DNA from 2 places in the Pallidibacillus thermolactis genome. Region 2 is predicted to be linked to the other one. Evidence: a T-box and tRNA genes for the amino acid it is inferred to sense, from the RefSeq annotation. Region 2 holds a T-box; the other holds one or more tRNA genes.
The links. The T-box of region 2 lies ahead of thrS (threonine--tRNA ligase). A T-box ahead of a tRNA ligase gene usually reads a tRNA of that ligase, here a tRNA-Thr.

Region 1 (3,420 bases), on a different contig from region 2:
TCCCATCCCGAACACGGAAGTTAAGCTTCTCAGCGCCGATGGTAGTGAAGGGTTCCCCTTTGCAAGAGTAGGACGTTGCCAGGCTATTTTATACTATTAATTTAAAATTAAATAATTTTGTAAAAAATTTTTGTTATTCCGCAGTAGCTCAGTGGTAGAGCAATCGGCTGTTAACCGATCGGTCGTAGGTTCGAATCCTACCTGCGGAGCCATGCTTCCATAGCTCAGCAGGTAGAGCACTTCCATGGTAAGGAAGGGGTCGTCGGTTCAAGTCCGGCTGGAAGCTTACGAAAGGCTTAAGCGATATCCAGTATAGGATATCGCTTTTTTTAAATTTATTATTCCAAAACTTTAATGAATTCCTATATAAAAATGTTTGATCGTATACTACAAATATAAACCGTTTGCATTTTGGGGATCATAAAATTTTGCGGGGAGCAAATTATAATGTTTACTATACCACCAGGAAAAACAACAAAGATTAATCTTATAGAGTTATAAAGGATGCTATCATGTTCTTAGAACTGAAGTCGGGTCAAGCAATAAGTGAAATAGACTTCGCCCAAAACTTAATATTTCAAGAACACCTATTCGTGGAGTTTAGGAAAGATTGATTTACAACTAATGGAAGAGGCAACATTTATGCGCTTTTTTATGGAAAAAGAGATTGTGGAATAGCCTGTAAACATTATTCCAAAGAAAGCTTACCGCATTAATAATAATTTAGTTATACAAGAACGAATGGTTGGCCAGGATGGAAAGGAAAGAGACTTCCATAGACTTGATACAGAGTTTCACCGAATTATTTTTACAAGTGTACGCAAAAAAATATTTGGACTTCAGTTACTCGTTTGAACACACATTATAACGAATTCGTGTTCCTTCCGACTAATTACTCTTTTGCTGATGCTGTATACGAGCATAAATAGTTGATTCACTCGAACAAGGAAATGTTTAAATGCGAAATTAAATATAGAACACGAGGTATGAAGCGTTTTGTAGATTCTGGTATTAGATTTTAGTGGGAATGATGTCCCGATCTTTCAGCAGTAAAAAATCATTGCTTTATAGTGAGCACAAAGTTTATATTCCCTATTTATATTGTGGAGTAAAGGAAAAAAACTAACATGTGATTTGAGTAGAGGATTAGGAAAGTAAATGTTTGAAAATTTAAACTTCAATTTCGTTCTTTACAAACATGTCCATTCTCGATATAATAAAAAACGTCAGCTTGAGAGATAAATATTTGTACGGCCCCTTGGTCAAGTGGTTAAGACACCGCCCTTTCACGGCGGTAACACGGGTTCGAATCCCGTAGGGGTCACCAATTGGAGGATTAGCTCAGCTGGGAGAGCACCTGCCTTACAAGCAGGGGGTCGGCGGTTCGATCCCGTCATCCTCCACCATTAAAAGTGTTAATAGAGTCTTATGTTACTTCTACTTGAATAATATTATCGAGAGTAGCACAAAATAAGAAAAAATCCAATGAGCTGTTTACAATTTGCCGACTTAGCTCAATTGGTAGAGCACGAACGAATAATCTGCGCAGCAATACAACAGCGTACCGCTCGAATTGCTACTTGATAAACTTACTGAGAGCGGGACGACAATAGAAAAACAAATCCAATGAACTAATTACATTTTGCCGACTTAGCTCAATTGGTAGAGCAACTGAATCGTAATCAGTAGGTTGCGGGTTCAAGTCCTGCAGTCGGCATATATTAAAACATATAACTTCTGGAGGGGTAGCGAAGTGGCTAAACGCGGCGGACTGTAAATCCGCTCCCTCAGGGTTCGGCGGTTCGAATCCGTCCCCCTCCACCATTTCAAATAATAGTGGCACCATTGATATCAAATTCAATTAGAAAGTATTCCCTTTAGTAATGTTGGAAGAATAACTATTGTATTATCAATGGGCCGTAGCCAAGTGGTAAGGCAACGGACTTTGACTCCGTGATGCGCTGGTTCGAATCCAGCCGGCCCAGCCATTCACTTAGACAGGATGCCGAAGAATTGTTTTGAACAAGTGAAAACATACAAACATGAGCCGTTAGCTCAGTCGGTAGAGCATCTGACTTTTAATCAGAGGGTCAGAGGTTCGAATCCTCTACGGCTCATCCAAAGGTCTGAAATTCTTGATATAAGGATTTTGGACTTTTTTCATATTAAAGGAAATATATAATTTATTATTGAAAACATTTACAGTATTTGATAAAGTATTAGTATAAACGAATATAATCTTAAGGTGGAGTCTGTCATTCTGGGTTCATTATACCCTATTTGATAGACTCCTTTTATTTGTATTGTTTTTTTCTAAAAAATCAGTTTCTTTCTTTGTTGACTGCCTTTTTGTTTAAGAAAGGGGGAAATACTTAAGGATAGCGAAGTTTTACATATTCTCGAGGTCCAAATTGTTTTTCCTTTTTAACTGTTGGTGATTGACTGTCGGGTTCTTGTGTCTCTGCTTCTACTTCATTAATGGTTGACAAGGGAATGTTTTCTATTGGAGCTTGATTTTCATATTCATTATATTTTACTGAATTCTTATTGATAAGCCATGCACAAAAAAATAAAGCTAAAAATATAACAAGTGAAATTATGATTTTATTCATATTACCACCATCATTTTTATTTTTATTGTTACAAATTCTTTTCCTTTCTATTCATAAAAATTGAAGATTTAATATACGATCTAGTTTGATCAAATCATAATTTTAACCATCTTAACACACTCTAATATTATTAAAGTAAATAGAAACAAATTATTTTAAATTGTAATTAAAAATATGAACTAAAAATAAAAATTGTTCATGTTTTCTCTGTTGTGATCATTACTGAAGGAGGTTTCAAATGTCAGCGTTGCATTTAGCTATTTTAATGCCATTTATTTTTGCGTTTTTTGTTCCTATTTTTTATAAATCTTTAAGAAAAATACATACAGGCTGGATCGTATTGTTCATTCCAGTCATCTTATTTATTTACTTTATTCAATTTATACCTACTCTTTTACAAGGGAAGGAAATAGTTCGAAGTTTGCCATGGATTCCCTCATTAAATGTAGATTTTACTGCTAGATTAGACGGTTTAGGGATACTCTTCGCCTTACTGATAACAGGAATAGGTTCCCTTGTCGTTTTATATTCTATTTATTATCTAAATAAAGATAAAGAGCAATTAAATACCTTTTATATGTATTTACTATTATTTATGGGGGCGATGTTAGGAGTTGTACTATCAGACAACCTCATTGTCCTGTATACGTTTTGGGAACTCACTAGTTTCTCTTCTTTCCTACTTATTGGTTATTGGTACGAACGCGAGAAATCAAGATACGGTGCATTGAAATCGATGTTAATCACCGTATTCGGTGGTCTTTGTTTACTTGGTGGAATTCTTATTTTATACGTTATTGCAGGGACA
Region 2 (3,420 bases):
AATTATGACGGGAAAAACTTCCAAAAAGGGTTTTATTTTTACGGAGCCTTCGGGACAGGGAAAACGTTCTTGCTTGGGGCAATTGCCCATGAATTAGCGGAAAAAGGCATTCCTTCCATTATTGTCTATGTACCGGAATTGATCCGTGAAATGAAACAAGCGATCGGGAATCATACGTTAGATGAAAAACTAAATATGTTAAAAACAATACCGGTTTTAATGTTTGATGATATTGGAGCGGAGTCTGTCTCAAGTTGGGCACGGGATGAAGTCATTGGTCCAATTATGCAGCATCGAATGTTGGAAAAACTCCCGACCTTTTTCACATCGAACTTTGACTTAGAGCAATTACAACAACATTTAACATACTCCCAAAGGGGAGAAGAAGAAGTCGTTAAAGCAGCCCGTATAATTGAACGTATTCGCTATTTGGCAGAGCCAGTTCCAATTGACGGGGAGAATAAACGGCAGTAATCTGTATTCAACCGAATTGTATGTTCTAATTTGATTACCCGAGCTTGATTTACTGAAAAGGAACTGTTCACGAGACTAAATGTTTAAAAAAAGAAAACGTACTTCTAAAACGTCCAAGCCCCCCATATATATGAAAACAGGAATGCCTCACAGGGGGGACGAAGTTTGATTAAAATACAATTTCAAAATAGAGAAGAATTGGATTTTTTATATAGTTTATTTAAAAAATCCGATTCAAACATGATCCAAGTCCAAAAAGGTTTTCATGACCTAACGATCCAAATGGATGACCAAAATCGAGAAAAAGGACTTTTGATCATACATAAACAACTGAAAAAACTAATTATGCATAAAAAAAGGGTAGATTGGTGCAAACGAGTGATTCAGGAAGAGTTTTTTTATACGGATGAAGACGAGCAAATGCAAATTATTAATATACTCTTCTCCATATTGGATGGGAAACGAAAGGATCTTACGGTTGATATGAATCATGAACAAGAAGAACGACAAATTGATCATGCTTTAAATGAACTATTATTTCATAATCGTTCTTTTTCCTTTGATGCCTTTGTGATGTTTCGATTAAGAACGTACTTGGAAAAATTGTCTTCCTATATTGAAACGGCCATTGATGAATATAAAATGGAACAGGATTACCAAGCGTTTATTCATTATCTTCGCAGTTTTTTAATGAATCGAAAACCACAAATGAAAACGATCTATTTAGTTCATGATGATGGCTTTACTTTTTTTAATGAACAAAAACAATTGATGAAACGGTCTGAACTCAATAAACGGATTGACCGGAAATTGCTTTCTGACCATCCTGTCTATGTTGATTCGATTACGATTGCCCCTCTTATATCGATTGCACCAGAACATATTTATTTATTTACTGACCACCCTGATTTCGGTATCATTCAAACATTAAAAAATATATTTGAAGAAAAAATTACGATTCTTTCGTTACGTGAGTTTAGCAATTATTCTATTTCTAATAAATTTTAAAAAATGTGCATTCCAATGCAAGAAGTTCATTTGCTTCTTGCTTTTTATATTTAAAATGATTATAATACTATCATATAAAAATGAAATCATCATTGAAAAGTAATGCGAAGGACATGGGTTATTTATTACGGTTTACAGAGAGGGAAGTCGTGGCTGGAAACTTCCTAACACGGATAAATAACTTACCACCTTTAAACTTCAACTGTGAACGGCAAGTCCTAGTAATAGTTGACGGTACCAACCGTTATTGGAACTGAGCCACAAAGGATCGATATATTATTGTACTTTGTGGGAATCAGGGTGGAACCACGGGTAAATTCAACTCGTCCCTAGCTTTAGGGACGAGTTTTTTTTTCACAGTTATTCATTCAAGGAGGTAAAGATGATGTCAGATGTCATTCAAATTCAATTTCCGGACGGTGCAGTGAAGGAGTTTCCAAAAGGGGTAACAACGGAAGATATCGCTCAATCTATTAGTCCTGGATTGAGAAAAAAAGCGTTAGCCGGTAAGTTGAATGGAACATTATTAGATTTAAGAACTCCAATTGAAGAGGATGGAGAAATCCAAATTTTAACGGATAAAGATGAAGAAAGTCTTGATATTATGCGCCATAGTACAGCTCATTTAATGGCACAAGCGATTAAACGTCTTTTTCCTAATGTGAAATTAGGTGTAGGACCAACAATTGAAAATGGTTTTTACTATGATGTTGATGTAGAACCAGCGATTACACCTGATGATCTTCCAAAAATCGAAAAAGAAATGAAAAAAATTATTAGTGAAAATCTCGAGATTAAACGGATTGTGGTGAGTCGTGAAGAAGCCATTCAAAAGTATAAAGAAATTGGGGATGAGTACAAATTAGAGCTGATTGAAGCTATTCCGGAAGATGAAACCGTTACTTTTTATGAACAAGGTGAATTTTTCGATTTATGTCGTGGTATCCATGTGCCTTCAACTGGTAAAATTAAAGAATTTAAACTGTTAAGTATTGCTGGTGCTTATTGGCGCGGCGATAGTAACAATAAAATGTTGCAACGAATTTATGGAACTGCCTTTTTCAAAAAAGCAGATTTGGAAGAGTATTTACGTATACGTGAGGAAGCAAAAGAACGGGATCATCGAAAACTCGGTAAAGAACTTGATCTATTTTCCATTAACCAATTAGTAGGACAAGGTTTACCATTATGGCTTCCGAAAGGGGCGACCATCCGCCGTACAATCGAACGTTACATTGTTGATAAAGAAATTGAACTAGGATATGACCACGTATATACACCAGTGTTAGCTAATGTTGATTTGTATAAAACAAGTGGTCACTGGGATCATTATCATGAAGATATGTACCCACCAATGGATTTAGGTGATGGCGAGGAATTAGTGCTTCGTCCGATGAACTGTCCACATCATATGATGGTGTACAAAAATGAACCACATAGTTATCGTGAACTGCCGATCCGTATTGCAGAACTCGGAATGATGCATCGCTATGAAATGAGCGGAGCATTATCTGGATTGCAACGGGTTCGTGGAATGACTTTAAACGATGCACATATTTTCGTTCGTCCTGATCAAATACACGAAGAGTTTAAACGAGTTGTCGAGTTAATTTTGGAAGTTTATAAAGACTTCAATATTACAGATTATCAATTCCGTCTATCTTATCGTGATCCTGAAGACAAGGAAAAATATTTCGACGATGATGAAATGTGGGAAAAAGCACAAAGTATGTTAAAACAGGCGATGGATGACCTTGGCCTTGATTATTACGAAGCAGAAGGGGAAGCGGCATTTTATGGTCCGAAATTAGACGTTCAAGTGCGTACGGCCCTTGGTAAAGATGAAACATTATCTACAGTTCAACTTGACTTCCTATTACCTGAACGATTTGACTTAACTTATATTGGTGAAGACGGTGAAAAACATCGTCCAGTTGT

Region 1: it has a tRNA-Thr gene. The T-box ahead of thrS (threonine--tRNA ligase) is inferred to sense a tRNA for this amino acid. The anticodon was not compared.

The regions. Positions count from the first base shown of each region.
Region 1 is NZ_JAOUSE010000061.1:308-3,727, forward strand. It holds rRNA gene rrf (5S ribosomal RNA) at 1-84, shown strand, start outside; tRNA gene OEV82_RS14130 (tRNA-Asn) at 138-212, shown strand; tRNA gene OEV82_RS14135 (tRNA-Thr) at 214-286, shown strand; tRNA gene OEV82_RS14140 (tRNA-Glu) at 1,253-1,327, shown strand; tRNA gene OEV82_RS14145 (tRNA-Val) at 1,331-1,406, shown strand; tRNA gene OEV82_RS14150 (tRNA-Thr) at 1,645-1,717, shown strand; tRNA gene OEV82_RS14155 (tRNA-Tyr) at 1,740-1,824, shown strand; tRNA gene OEV82_RS14160 (tRNA-Gln) at 1,914-1,988, shown strand; tRNA gene OEV82_RS14165 (tRNA-Lys) at 2,045-2,117, shown strand; gene OEV82_RS14170 (hypothetical protein) at 2,373-2,612, opposite strand; gene OEV82_RS14175 (Na+/H+ antiporter subunit A) at 2,851-3,420, shown strand, end outside.
Region 2 is NZ_JAOUSE010000021.1:32,734-36,153, forward strand. It holds gene dnaI (primosomal protein DnaI) at 1-474, shown strand, start outside; gene ytxC (sporulation protein YtxC) at 640-1,482, shown strand; T-box leader at 1,576-1,816, shown strand; gene thrS (threonine--tRNA ligase) at 1,868-3,420, shown strand, end outside.